4 regions of the Plantactinospora sp. WMMB782 genome follow, and region 1 is predicted to be linked to each of the others. Evidence: riboswitches for the same ligand, from Rfam matches in the RefSeq annotation. Region 1 holds a riboswitch; each other region holds the start of a gene.
The links. Region 1 has a riboswitch for cobalamin ahead of ACN28A_RS34020 (prenyltransferase/squalene oxidase repeat-containing protein). Riboswitches for the same ligand answer to the same signal wherever they lie in the genome.
Positions count from the first base shown of each region.

Region 2: another riboswitch for cobalamin. It lies ahead of ACN28A_RS34545 (ABC transporter substrate-binding protein); the one in region 1 lies ahead of ACN28A_RS34020 (prenyltransferase/squalene oxidase repeat-containing protein).
Region 3: another riboswitch for cobalamin. It lies ahead of ACN28A_RS28560 (CbtB domain-containing protein); the one in region 1 lies ahead of ACN28A_RS34020 (prenyltransferase/squalene oxidase repeat-containing protein).
Region 4: another riboswitch for cobalamin. It lies ahead of ACN28A_RS24115 (ribonucleoside-diphosphate reductase subunit alpha); the one in region 1 lies ahead of ACN28A_RS34020 (prenyltransferase/squalene oxidase repeat-containing protein).

Region 1 covers NZ_JBMHMC010000007.1:7,169,372-7,172,725, reverse strand. Annotated here, with positions in the region: gene ACN28A_RS34020 (prenyltransferase/squalene oxidase repeat-containing protein) at 49-1,446, opposite strand; cobalamin riboswitch at 1,554-1,686, opposite strand; gene ACN28A_RS34015 (prenyltransferase/squalene oxidase repeat-containing protein) at 1,947-3,354, shown strand, end outside.
Region 2 covers NZ_JBMHMC010000007.1:7,279,792-7,283,145, reverse strand. Annotated here, with positions in the region: gene ACN28A_RS34550 (FecCD family ABC transporter permease) at 1-930, opposite strand, end outside; gene ACN28A_RS34545 (ABC transporter substrate-binding protein) at 966-1,958, opposite strand; cobalamin riboswitch at 2,047-2,231, opposite strand; gene ACN28A_RS34540 (MFS transporter) at 2,453-3,354, opposite strand, start outside.
Region 3 covers NZ_JBMHMC010000007.1:5,941,993-5,945,346, forward strand. Annotated here, with positions in the region: gene ACN28A_RS28550 (precorrin-2 C(20)-methyltransferase) at 1-688, shown strand, start outside; gene ACN28A_RS28555 (cobalt-precorrin-6A reductase) at 676-1,506, opposite strand; cobalamin riboswitch at 1,625-1,767, shown strand; gene ACN28A_RS28560 (CbtB domain-containing protein) at 1,802-2,005, shown strand; gene ACN28A_RS28565 (CbtA family protein) at 2,019-2,816, shown strand; gene ACN28A_RS28570 (histidine phosphatase family protein) at 2,813-3,354, shown strand, end outside.
Region 4 covers NZ_JBMHMC010000007.1:4,874,440-4,877,793, forward strand. Annotated here, with positions in the region: gene ACN28A_RS24115 (ribonucleoside-diphosphate reductase subunit alpha) at 1-1,902, opposite strand, end outside; cobalamin riboswitch at 2,028-2,240, opposite strand; gene ACN28A_RS24120 (hypothetical protein) at 2,669-3,151, shown strand; gene ACN28A_RS24125 (DUF2277 family protein) at 3,243-3,354, opposite strand, start outside.

The DNA.
Region 1 (3,354 bases):
AGGGCGTTTAGAGGGCCCGCTGCAGGAGTTGGCGGCGGTGCGGCCAGGTTATGACCCGTATCGCAGGTAGATGACGTCGCCGATGGTGATGGTTCCGCCGCGGGTGGCGGTGGTCGGGGTGCCACCGTCGCGGGATGCCTTCCAGGTGGTGGTGCCGGTGTTGGCGAGTCCGTTGATCGCGGTGATCGTGCCGGTGCCTGAGTTCGGGGTGACGGCGGTGACGCAGCCGGTCGGTGTGGCGCTGGCGGCGGCGGTCAGGACGGCGCCGAGGGTCGTGGTGGCGGCGGTGGGGGTGAAGGTGACCGCGCAGGGCAGGACGGTGGTGCCGTTGTCGACGACGAGGGTGACCTTCGCCGGGATGCCGGCGGTGAACCCGCTCGCCGCGACCCACCTGGGGGCGCCGGCCGTGACCGGGGTCGGTGGTGCGGCGGTGAACCCGCCGCCGCCGAGGGCGCGGACGGCGTCGACGGAGGCGTAGCCGGAGGGGCTGGTGTCCGACGGCAGGTACTTGAAGCCGCCGCTGGCCATCTGCTGGGCGCGGAGGAAGTCTATCGGGGTGCGCCCGGCCGCGGTGGTGAAGTCGACGCCTTGGTGGGGGATGCCGCAGGCGTTGAGGCCGGAGACGGCCCAGCCGTTGGAGTCGGTGTTGGCCCCGAACATGGAGTTGAACGCGCCGGTCGTGTTGATCAGCTTGCTCTTGAGGAAGGTCTTCGCCTGGACCACGTCGGTGTCGGTGTTCGGTACCCCGGCGACGCAGAGGGCGGCCATGGCGGCGCCGGTCATGTCGATGTCGCTGGGCGCGGCGAGCTGTGACGGGTTGCCTTCGGCCTGGTTGAAGTTCCAGCCTCCGTCGTTGTGCTGGTTGTTGCGGATCCTGGTGACGGACAGGTCGAGCAGCCGTTGCGGGATCCGGGCGTTGCCGGTCTGGGTTTTGGCGCCGGCGAGGGCGAGGACGGCGAAGACGGTGCCGTTGAAGTTCGCCGGTGGACCGTAGTAGCCGGCGGTGCCGGTCTGCCAGTAGCCGACCACGTCGGCGATGAGGTTGCGGGAGGCGGCGACGCGGGCGGGGTCGATGCCGGCGGCGTAGGCGTTGAGGATGCCGCGTTCGTAGTCGGTGACGACGGGTGAGCCGCCGGGCCAGGAGGCGGCGCCCAGGTGGGTCTGGTACGCGGCGCGGGCGTTCTTGGTGGTGTCGCCGCCGGGGTAGACGTCGACCGGATGGGTGCCGGCGGCGGCGAAGGCGCTGAACGCCCACTCCAGGGACAGGCCGGCGCCGGCGTAACTGCCGTCCGGGGCTTGCAGGGTCTTCAGGTACGCGACGCCGTTGTTACGGGCGGTGGTGATCTGGGCCTGGGTGGATGTCGCGGCGGCCGGTACGGCCACCACCACCGTCAGGGCGGCGGTAGCCAGTGTGGCCAGGGTGAGGGTGAGGGGTTTACGGCGCATCGGGTTCCTCCGGTTCGGGGCTCGACTCGGCCCCGGAACCCGGACCGGATGGCGACCGGCGGGAGGGTGGGGCGGGCCGGACCCATGGGCGCGTGGGACGGATACCGCAGGTGGCGCGTCGCCGCGCGGGTGTTCGGGCTCGGGCGCGAAGTCGCACCCCTACCGTTGCGCGTCAGCCCCGGACTTGTGACCGGGTTCCCCCACACGTCGACGGCGGTGACGCTACGACAACGATCAACGTCGCGCTGTTACCCAGCCGACATCGGTCGGCGATTGACGCTGGCAAGACCACTGTGTTGCGATGAAGTGCTCCAGCACCCAGGGGAAGCCGGTCAAATCCCGGCACTGGCCCGCAGCCGTAGGTTCCGCAGCGTCGGGACGAGTCGGATTACCTGGCTGGAGATGCGTCAGCGTCGTCGAGGTCACGATGCGGGTACCGCACCGGGCAAGACGCCGGGGCGGCGGCCGTATCTACGCCGCTACCTCTGGAAGAGTCGCCCATGCCGTCCCTCACCCGCCGCTGGTCCCGCCTCTGGACCGCCGTCACCGCACTGCTCACCCTCACCGTGACCGGGGTGGCAGTGGCGGCCGTGGCCGCCGCCGATCCGATCGAGGCGTGTACGCCGAGCCGCGGTGCGATCGTCGCCGTCGACTTCCGCCCCTGGAACGGTCAGGTGCTGCGCGGTTGCGACGCGACCCCGACGACCGGATTCGAGCTGTTGCACGAGGCCGGGTTCACCACGACAGGCACCGCGCACGACGGGCCGGGCTTCATCTGCCGGATCGGCAACGCCGGCTTCGACGGCGGCACGCAGTATCCGACGCCGGAGCGGGAGGCGTGCCAGCTCACCCCGCCCGCGTCCGCGTACTGGTCGTACTGGTACGCGCCGCCGGGGCAGGCGGGTTGGACGTACAGTCCGCTCGGTGCGATGGGGAAGGTGCCGGGCCCGGGTGAAGTGCAGGCGTGGGTCTACGGCGGTACCGACATCGGCGGTACGACGGGCCGGCCGACGTTCACCCCGGACGAGGTCCGGGCCGCCGGCCCGACCCCGTCGCCGACCGTCTCCCCGACCGCCGGTCCCGGCGGGCCGGGCGCCCCGCCGACCGAGGCGCAGGTCGCCGCCGCAGCCTCTTACCTGGTCGGGAAGCTAACCGATGGTGACCACGTGTACAACCCCGACGGGGAGTTCGTCGACTACACCCGCACCATCGTGGTCGCTACCGGCCTCGCCGCCTCCGGCGGACAGGACCCTGCCCTGACGAAGATTCGCGACTACCTTGTCGCGCACGTCGACGCGGCGGTCTTCCCCGACGGCACCGGCGCGCTGCCGAACCAGACGAATGCCGCCAGCCTCGCACTGTTGACCATCATCACCGGCGGCGACCCACGCGACGTCGACGGCCGGGACCTGCTGGCGGTGCTCACCGACCGGGTCTGCGCGGGGGCCGACGTCGGCGCGGGCTGCACCGCCGCCGGGGACTTCGCCGGCTCGTACGCCCCGTCGACGCACGCTTTCGCGCTGCTTGCCCTGGACCGGGCCGGGATCACCCCACCGCAGGCGACCGTCGACCGGCTGCTGCAGTGGCAGTGCGCCGGGGGAGGCTTCGCCGACTCGCTGATCGCACCCGGCGACCCGTGCACCCCCGATCCGGCGAACACCGGCGCGGCGCTGCTCGCCCTGTCCGCCCTCGGCGGCCACAGCACCGAGATCACCGCCGCGAAGACCTACCTGACCGGGGCGCAGCAGGTCGACGGCGGCTACCTGCCCTACCTGGGCGCCGGTGCGGCGGAAAGCTACACCACCGCCTTGGCGGCGCAGGGGCTGCTCGCGGTCGGGGCGGCGGAGCCGGTCGCGGCGGCGCGTGGGTTCCTCGCCGCCCGAACCACCGCCGACGGCGGCCTGACCG
Region 2 (3,354 bases), 110 kb from region 1:
GCGTACCAGGGCGACGAAGAACGGCGCGCCGGCGATCGCGGTGACGATCCCGGCCTGCAACTCCTGTGGCTTGGCCACCACCCGGCCGAGCACGTCGGCGGCGAGCAGCACCACCGGCGCCAGCACCGCCGCGTACGGCAGCAGCCACCGGTGCGCCGGCCCGACCAGCGCCCGCGCCATGTGTGGCACCGTCAGCCCGACGAACGCGATCGGACCGGCCAGGGCCACCGCCGTGCCGGCGAGCAGCACCACCGCCAGGGCCGCGGTCGCCCGGCCGGCGGCCAGCCGCTGCCCGAGCGAACGGGCCATGTCGTCGCCGAGCGCGATGGCGTCCAGCGCCCGCACCGACATCGCCGCCAGCACCGCCCCGGCGGCGAGGAACGGCAGCGCGGCTCCGATCACCGAGATGTCCGCCGCGGTCAGCGCGCCCACCGACCAGTACCGGTAGGAGTTGAACGTGTTGACGTCCAGCAGCGTCAGCGCCGTGGTCAGCCCGCCGAGCAGGGCGGTCGCGGCCGCACCGGCCAGCGCCAGCTTCACCGGGGTGGCCCCGCCGCGACCCAGCGAGCTCAACGCGTACACCCCGGCGCCGGCCAGCGCCGCCCCGGCGAAGGAGAACCACACCCAGCCGCCGAAGGTGTGCACGCCGAACACGGAGATCCCCAGCACCACACTGAGCGCGGCGCCCGCGTTGACCCCGAGCACCTCCGGCCCGGCCAGCGCGTTGCGGGTCAGACCCTGCAACAGGCCGCCCGCGACGCCGAGGGCCGCACCGGCGAAGATCCCGACGAGGGTACGGGGGATCCGCAGGTATTGCACGATCCGCTGCGCGTCCGAGCCGTCCGGACGCAGCAGGGTGTCGAGGACCGTGCCCGGGCCGATCGTCTCGTTGCCGACCAGCAGGGACCCGCACACGGCCGCCGTCAGCACGACGACCGCCCCGGCCAGCCCGGCAGCCCGAGCGTTCAGAACCGTTCCGGGTGCAGCAGCTTCGCCAGGGTCGCCACCGCGTCGGCGTTGCGCACCCCTGGCGTGATCTCGGCGAACGTCACCGCGTAGATCCGGCCGTTCCGGATCGCCGGTACGTTCGCCAGCGCCGGGTCGGACCTGAGCCCGTCGATCACGCTCTGCGCGCCGTCCGGGCCGATGTCGGCGCCGCAGCAGGCCGGCACCACGATCACCTCCGGCTTGCGCTTGATCAGCTCCTCGGTGCCGATCCGGGCCAGCCGGCCGGGTACGTCGGCGAAGACCTGGGTGCCGCCGGCCTTCTCGATGATCGTGGTGGCCACGTCCTCGGTGCCGAAGACACGCAACTCGCCACCGCCGGGCCGGTTCAGCATCGCCACCGTAGGCCGCCGCACCCCGGTGAGCCTGCTCTCGACGTCGGCGACGGTCTTCCTCATCGAGGCGACCAGCGCCTCGGCGCGAGACGTCGCTCCGAGAACCCGCCCCAGGTCGGTCAGGTCGCCGTAGACGCCGTCGAGCGAGACGTCGTTGTCGGCCAGCGACTTCTGGCCCTGCCCGTCCGTGGTCGGGCAGTACTGGGTGAACAGGTACGAGCCGATGCCGATCTTCTCCAGCTCGGCCCGGGTGCCCAGGCCCTCGGTGGTGAAGGCGCCGGTGAAGCCGGAGACGACGAAGTCCGGGTCGAGCCGCAGCACCTCCTCGCGGCTCGGGTACTCCTCCGGGTAGTACGTCGGCTTCTGCTCCTTCGGCTGGAACTGCGCGGCGTACTCGGGCAGCAGCGGATTGTCGAGGTAGGCGGCTCCGACCAGCCTGTCGCCGGCGCCGAGCGCGTACACCGCTTCCACGCCGTTGTGGAACGCCGCGAAGATCCTGGCGGGCGGGGTACCGGTCGGTACCCCGACACCGCAGTTGGTGACGGTGGCCGCGCCGCTGCCGGAGCCCGCCTCGGGTTCGGCGTCGCCGCCGGCACAGCCGGACAGGGCGACGAGCATGACGGACAGTGGCGCGGCAACGCGCCAGGACATGAGGGACCGCACAGCGCGCACGCGCATCGCAGACCGCCTTCCAGCACCTCGTGGACGGGTCGTCGGTGCCGTGGCCGGTTTCCTGGCTGACGGGCGGTGCGCCGCCGGCCGGCCTTCCCAGGCGAATCGCGCCCAGTGACCTCGTTGCCCGACGAGGGCCGACGGCTGTCCCGTTCACAGTGGCGAGGGCCGCGCCGGTTTCACACCGGCTTCCCGAACACCACGGCGGGGCCCATGCTAATCGCCCCGGTGGGGAGTCCCGTCCGGGCGGCATCCGGCGAGGCGCGGGTCACGTCGGGAACCACCGTGGTGTGCGGGCCGGCCGACGCGGGACAGCGCGGCGCGCAGCCCCGGGATGTCCCCGCCCCGGACAGAGGCGGAGGGCCCCACGCAGAGGCGAAGGGCGGCTTGGCGCGGGCGGCGCGGTCGGCGGAAGCGGAGGGTGGCCGCGCCGCCGCCGTTCACGGCTGAACGGACGTGTCGAGCTGGCCTCGGCCGAGCAGCACCAACCACGTTCCGCCGGCGACCGCCATCAGCAGGCCGGCTCCGACGGCGACGAGTCCGGGCGGAAGCCGGTCCACCAGGATGCCGCCGACCAGGGACGACAGGGCCAGGGCTGCGGTGGCGGTGGCGGTCCACAGGGACATGAGCCGGCCGCGCATCGCGTTGTCGGCGTGGCGCAGCAGGACGGCGATGGCCACCGGACCGTACAGGACGTCGGCGGCGGCGGCGACGGCCCAGCAGGCGAGGGCGAAGCCGACCACGGGTGCCAGCCCGAACGCGCTGGTGGCCAGGCCCTCGCAGAGGCAGGAGAGGCCGAGTACCGTCAGTTGCCCCCGGGCGGGCAGCCGTTGGATGCGGGCGGCGGCCGCCAGCAGGACGGCGGCTCCGGTGACCCCCTGCACGGCGTAGAACCAGCCGACGCCCCCGTTGCCGAGCTGGTAGGTGCGGGTGGCGAGGAAGGTCATGGTGACGATCGTCGCGCCGAGGCCGAGGCAGAACACGGCCTCGACGGCCAGCAGGGCGCGGATCTGCCGGTGCCGCAGCGCGTGTCGGATGCCGGCGACGAGGGCGGTCAGGATGCCGTCCTTCCGGGCGCTGCCGGTGTCGCCGTGACGCTGGCCGCCTCGGGCGCGCAGGGTGCACAGGGTGGAGACGGCGAATGACGCCGCGTTGATGACGAAGGCCCAGCGCCAGCCGAACAGGGTCACCGCGGCCGCTCCGGCCAGGCCACCCACCGCCTGGAACAGCAGTCCGTTGACCTGCACCAGGGCGCCGAACAGCACGTACTCGTCGGGCTCGACGAGGCTCGGCATCCAGGCGTTGCGGGCGGCCTGGAAGGTGAAGCTCGTCGCGGCCGAGA
Region 3 (3,354 bases), 1.2 Mb from region 1:
CCGTCAGGCGTTGCGCGAGGCGGAGCACCTGGTCGGCTACGGCCCGTACGTCGAGCGGGTGCCGCACCGCCCCGGACAGCACCGGCACACCTCCGGCAACCAGGTCGAACTCGACCGGGCCAGGCACGCCCTGGAACTCGCCCTGGCCGGTGCCCGGGTGGCCGTGGTCTCCTCCGGCGATCCGGGAGTCTTCGCGATGGCCACCGCGGTGCTCGAGGTGGCCACCTCGGACGAGCGGTTCGGTGCCGTCCCGGTGCGGGTGCTACCCGGACTGACCGCCGCGCAGGCGGCGGCCAGCCGGATCGGTGCCCCGCTCGGTCACGACTTCGCGGTGCTCTCGCTCTCGGACCGGCTCAAGCCGTGGGCGGTGATCGAGCAGCGGCTGGCCGGGGCGGCTGCCGCCGATCTGGTGCTGGCGCTCTACAACCCGGCCTCGGCCAGCCGGCGTTGGCAGGTCGAGGCGGCCCGGCACGTGTTGCTCCGGCACCGCGCAGCCGAGACGCCGGTGGTGATAGCCCGGGACGTGGGCCGGCCGGGGGAGCGGATCACCGTCGTCGCGCTCGCCGAACTCGATCCGGCTGACGTGGACATGCGATGCCTGCTGATAGTCGGCTCCTCCACCACCCGCACCGACCGGCGGGCGGACGGCTCGACGGTGGTCTGGACCCCCCGCAGCTATCCCGGCTGACCGCCGTCGGCCGGGACGCCGACGGTCGCACCACCGTCGGCCGGGGCGGTCGGCGGCGCGTCGGGGCGGGCCGGCGCCAGTACCGTCTCCAGCCAGGCCAGTGCGGCGGCCACCTCGGCGGCCACGGCCGGCAGGGCGATCGGCGCCGGCCGGTCCACCAGCACCACCGGCAGCCCCAGCTCGCGGGCGGCGGCCAGCTTCGCCATCGTGTACGTCCCGCCGCTGTCCTTGCTGACCAGCACGTCGATCCGGTGCGCGAGCAGCAGTTCCCGTTCCGCCGCCAGCTGGTAGGGACCGCGGTCGCGCAGCAGCGTGACGTTGCCCGGCAACGGGACGGTCGGCTCGTCCACCACCCGGACCAGCAGCTCGACGCCGGTCAGGTGCAGGAAGGCGGCCAGCCCCTGCCGCCCGGTGGTGACGAAGGCCCGGCGACCGAGCCGGGGCACCAGGTCGGCGGCGGCGGCGAGATCCGGTACCCGGTGCCACCGGTCCCCGGGGCCCGCCGTCCAACCGGGACGCTCCAACCGCAGGTACGGGACCCCGGTCGACCCGGCAGCCAGCACCGCCGAGGAGCGGATCCGGGCGGCGTACGGGTGGGTGCCGTCGACGAGTGCGTCGACGGCGTGCTCGACCAGCCAGCGGGCGAGCCCCTCCGGCCCGCCGAACCCGCCGATCCGGACCTCGCCGAGCGGCAGCCGGGGGTCGGCGACCCGCCCGGCCAGCGAGGAGACCACCATGGTGTCGGGCCGACCGACCAGCGCGGCGGCCAGTTCCCGCGCCTCGGCGGTGCCGCCGAGCAGCAGCACCCGGTTCGTCACGGCGCGACGGTATCGGCACCCTCCGGCCGGGACAACCCCGCGCCCGCCGGGCCGTGACCGCCGACACCGGTCCGGTGCCGGGCCCGGTCGTGGTCGTGGGCCGGTTGACCGGCCTGACGTCGTCCGGCTACCGTCGACTCGCCATCTGCGGCGACATGAGGGAAGCCGGTGGGAATCCGGTGCGGTCGCGCCACTGTGAGCGGTCCCGACCCCGGTCGGGGTGCCGCGAGCCAGGACGCTCGGTCGTCGCAGCCTGTCGACGGGGACGCGTCATCCCCGAGGAGGTACTTCGCGCATGTCCAGTCCTGCCCCCGCCCGCCCGCTCGTCCAGCCGGCCGGCTCCGCCCGGCTACTGTGGACCGCCCTCGCCGTCGTCGCCGTACTCGCCCTGCTGGCCTACCTGGTCGCGTTCGACCAGGGCGCGGTCTCGCGCAGCGGCATGTTCCTGCACGAGCTGACGCACGACGGTCGGCACCTGCTCGGCGTACCCTGCCACTGACCGGCTGCCCGCCGTGCCGACGTTCCTGTCCGTACTGCTGCGTGGCCTGCTCGCAGGCCTGGTCGCCGGTCTGATCGCCGGCACCTTCGCCTACCTCGTCGGCGAGCCGCGGATCGATGCCGCGATCGCGATCGAGGAACAGGCGACCCATTCCGCACCCGGGGTCGAGGCCGACCACCACGCCGAGGAACTGGTCGGCCGGGACGGCCAGCGCGCCGGTCTCTTTCTGGCGACCGGGCTGTTCGGTGTCGCGATGGGCGGCCTGCTCGCCACCGGGTACGTCCTGCTGCGCCGTCGACTCCGCACCGCCGACGACGGCCGGGCGGCCCTGCTGCTGGCCGGTGCGGCGCTGCTCGGCGTGGTCGTCGTGCCGTTCGTCAAGTACCCGCCGAACCCGCCGGCGGTCGGCAACCCGGACACCATCGACCAGCGGACCGGCAGCTACCTGCTGCTGGTGCTGCTCGGCCTGGTGGCGGTCTGGGCCGGCGCCCTCGCCCACCGCTCGGTCCCCGGACGCGCCTCGTACCCGATCCGGGCCGCCGCGGCGGTCGGCGGCTTCCTGCTGGTCACGGCGGTCGGCTACACCGTGCTGCCGTCCTTCGCGGAGGTGCCGGACGGTTTCCCGGCGACCCTGCTCTGGGAGTTCCGGCTCGCCTCCCTCGGCACCCAGCTGGTGCTCTGGACCGGGATCGGCCTGCTCTTCGCCATCTCACTCGGATGGCGGCGGGACCGGGATCGCCGGCCGGCACCCGATGGACCGGTGCGCTCCGCGGGCCTGCCGGAGGATGTGCGGGCCCCGGCCGGGCGGTGAGCCCGACCGACCTGCACCTGGTCGCCCACGCCCACACCGCCGCGCTGCGCCGCGCGGTCTTCGGCGGCGGCGGCGAGGGCCTGGATCGGGGCGGCCTGGCGGCGGCCCGCGCGCTGGCCGGCACCGGGCCGGGGCGGCGCGGGCCGTTCGGCGACCGGATCGACGCCTGCCTCAGCACTCCGGCCGAGGCCGGCCGGCAGACCGCGTACGCGCTGGGCCTGCGCCCGACCGCCGAGCCCGGACTGGCGGACTGCGACTACGGCCGGTGGACCGGGTTGCCGCTGGCCGAGGTGGTGGCCCGGGAGCCGGACGCCGTGCGGGACTGGCTCGGTACGCCGCACGCGGCTCCACACGGCGGCGAGTCGGTCGAGTCGCTGCTCGACCGGGTCGGCCGCTGGCTCACCGGGCAGCGCGACCGGGGCGGGCGGATCGTCGCCGTCACGCATCCGGTGGTGGTCAGGGCGGCGCTGGTCCGCGCCCTGCGGCTGCCTGTCGCGGTGTTCTGGCGACTGGAGGTGGCGCCGCTGGCGGTGGTCCG
Region 4 (3,354 bases), 2.3 Mb from region 1:
CGTCGCCGTCGGGGCGATCGCGACAAGCAGCGAGTTGCGCAGGCCGTGCGCGGCGATCGTCGACCGCAGCGCGGCCCACCGCTGGGCCTGGGCCGGCTCCGCACCCCACAGCTCCGGGTGCAGCTCACCCCGGGCCGCCCGGGTCTGCGGGTACGCCGGATGCGGCCCGAACCGCTCCGCCAGCCCGGCCGAGGTCTCCAACGCGGTAAGGAAGACCTCCTCCTGGACCCGGGTCGACAGCTCCCGGGCCTGCGGTGAGTCGAATGGCAGACGCAGCGTGAAGAACGCGTCCTGCAGGCCCATCAGCCCGAGCCCGACCGGCCGCCAGCGGGGGTTCGACGCCGCCGCCTGCGCCGCCGGGTAGTAGTTGATGTCGATCACCCGGTCCAGGAACACCACGGCCGTGCGTACGGTGTCGCGCAGCTTCGCCCAGTCGACCCCCTCGGCGGTGACGTGCGCGGCCAGGTTGACCGAGCCGAGGTTGCAGACCGCGGTCTCGGTGTCGCTGTTGACCTCCAGGATCTCGGTGCAGAGATTCGACAGGTGGATGGTGTTGCCCGGCTCGCCGGTCTGGTTGGAGAGCCGGTTCGAGGCGTCCTTGAACGTCATCCACCCGTTGCCGGTCTGCGCGAGGGTGCGCATCATCCGCCCGTACAGCTCCCGGGCCTGCACGGTCCGCACGGCCTTCTTCTCGGCCGCCCGGTACGCCTCGTCGAAGGCGTCCCCGAACAGGTCGGGCAGTTCGGGCGCGTCGGACGGGTCGATGAGCGACCAGTCGCCGTCGGACTCGACCCGGCGCATGAACTCGTCCGGGATCCAGTTCGCCAGGTTGAGATTGTGGGTACGCCGGGCCTCCTCGCCGGTGTTGTCCCGCAGTTCCAGGAACTCCTCGATGTCCGGGTGCCACGGCTCCAGGTAGACGCAGGCCGCGCCCTTGCGCCGGCCGCCCTGGTTCACCGCCGCCACCCCGGCGTCGAGCGTCTTGAGGAACGGCACGATTCCGTTCGACCGCCCGTTGGTGCCCCGGATCAGCGCGCCCCGACCCCGCACCCGGGACCAGGAGATGCCGATGCCACCGGAGAACTTGGACAGCTTCGCCACCTGGTGGTAGCGCTCGTAGATCGAGTCCAGCTCGTCGCGCGGCGAGTCGACCAGGAAACAGGACGACATCTGGGTGTGCCGGGTGCCGGAGTTGAACAGCGTCGGCGAACTCGGCAGGTAGGCAAGCGACGACATCAGCCGGTAGAACCCGATCGCCTCGCCCGGCGTCCGGGACAGTCCGCAGGCGACCCGCAGCAGCCAGTGCTGGGGCGTCTCCACCACCAGCCGGGTCTCGGGATGCCGCAGCAGGTAACGGTCGGCGACGGTACGCAGCCCGAAGTACTCGAACCGCCGGTCGCCGTCCGGGTCGACGGCGTCGTCGAGCTTGCGGGCGTGGCGGGCCACGAACGCGGCCGTGTCGTCGCCGATCAGGCCCAGGCCGTGCGCGTACCGGATGGACTGGCTGAAGCTGGCCACCCCCTGGCCGCGTACCTCCTTGTCCACGAACGCGGCCAGCAGCCGGGCCGCCAGTTTCGAGTACTGCGGCTCCGTGCCGATCAGTTCCGCCGCCGTCTGGATCGAGAGCCTGTCCAGTTCGGCGGTGGTCGCCCCGTCGTACAGCCCGCTTATCGTCTTGGTCGCCACGCGCAGCGGATCCACCTCGGCCAGGTCGTCGACCCAGCGCTGCACGGCCCGGACGATCTTGTTGACGTCCACCGACTCCAGGTCGCCGTTCCGCTTGCGGACCCGCATGACCTGCCGGCGCTGCTCCGGCACCACGACCTGCTCCCGCCCCGCAGCCTGCCCCGAACCAACGGCATCCTGCTCCGGCACAGCGGTCTGCTCCTGCGCGACCGTCATGGCCCTCTCCTCACGCCTCGCCCGAGGTCGTCGGGCGCGCGGGAGGACGCCACCGGCCCGCGGCGACAACCGCGTCCGGCTCCGGCGTCGGCCGTCCCGCGCGGCCTCCGACCGCCGCACACCGGTCGGCGTACGGCGCGCTGGCAGGTCTTCGGACTCGTGGGCAGGACGCCGGGGCGTCGCCTACTGGCCGTCGCTTCCCGGACCGGCTGGTCCAGTGCTTGGTTGACGGCGGTCGTTCCCACTCACCGCTGCGGGGCAGTCCCGGACTTCCACCGGGTTCCCTGTTGCCTCGACCGACCAGTCAGGACGGCCGAACCAGCTGCGGGCAACACCATATCTGGGTGTGATGGCAGATGGGCAACACCAGATGGTGTGTCGGGCGTGTCGTGGATCTCAGCAGTCGTCCCCGGGTCGCCAGTCGGACCGAGGAGCCCGGCTCCGGCACCCGTCCAGGTCGGAGCATGGTCGGTTGAGGAACTGTCCGGTGCCCGACCGGCCGGCGACACAGGCCACGCTGGGTGAGCGTCACCGGCGAGGCCGCACCGGAACGAGGTGCCGCTCCGACTACAATAGGTAGTCAAGGCTCGTCTATTTCGGCGGATATGGTCACAGACCGGTAACTTAGCCGCTCTCGACCCGGTGTGCCCGGCACCATCGTGGGTGAGGCCGTTACACCCAGGCACCAGGGGTGATCCGGCCCGACGGGGGATGCCCGAGGTGGGACCGGCATCCAGCCACGAACGATTACGGCGAGGAGGCGGCAATGATCGAGCTGTGGAACTGGAGGACGGAGAGGCGCGTCGCCGCCTCGGAGATCCGCCTCGCGCTTGCCGACGCGCTCGACGTACCGGTGCTGCCGCTCGGCGGGGTCGACCCGGCCCGGGTGCCGTCCGGCGCGCTGCTTGTCGACGTGTGGCACCGTCCCGGGGACTTTCCGACCTCCGTCGACTGCTACGGGGTGCCGGCGGGGCTGCCGGAGGTGGGCGCCGTCGCGGCGTTCGCCCGGCGGCTGGGCCGGGCCTGCCTGCTGCCGGACGACACCCTCGACGCCGGACGGCACCTGCTGGTGGCGGCGGACGGCACCATCCGACCGGTGCACCACGAGGTGCGGGAGAACGAGGACGGCGAGGTCCTCTCCGAGCAGCGGCTCTGCTCCGTGCTCAGCCCGCGCTGCCGCGGCTGGTCGCCCTGCCAGCGGTCGCGCTGGGTCCCGGACTCGGTGATCCCGGCCCTCGCCGCCGCCTGACCCCCGACCCGGGGTCGCCCGGTCGCCCTTCTCGGCGCGGCCCGCTCGCCTGCCGGGCGTTCTGGTCGGTTGGCGCCGGGCGGCCTGGTCGCTAGCCTGCGGCCTGCTCGGTCGGCGCCGGGCGGCCGGTGCCGCCCTTCACCACGAGCTGGTCGAGCAGGTTCCGGGTCGCCTCGGCCACGGCGGCCACCGCGGCGTCGAAA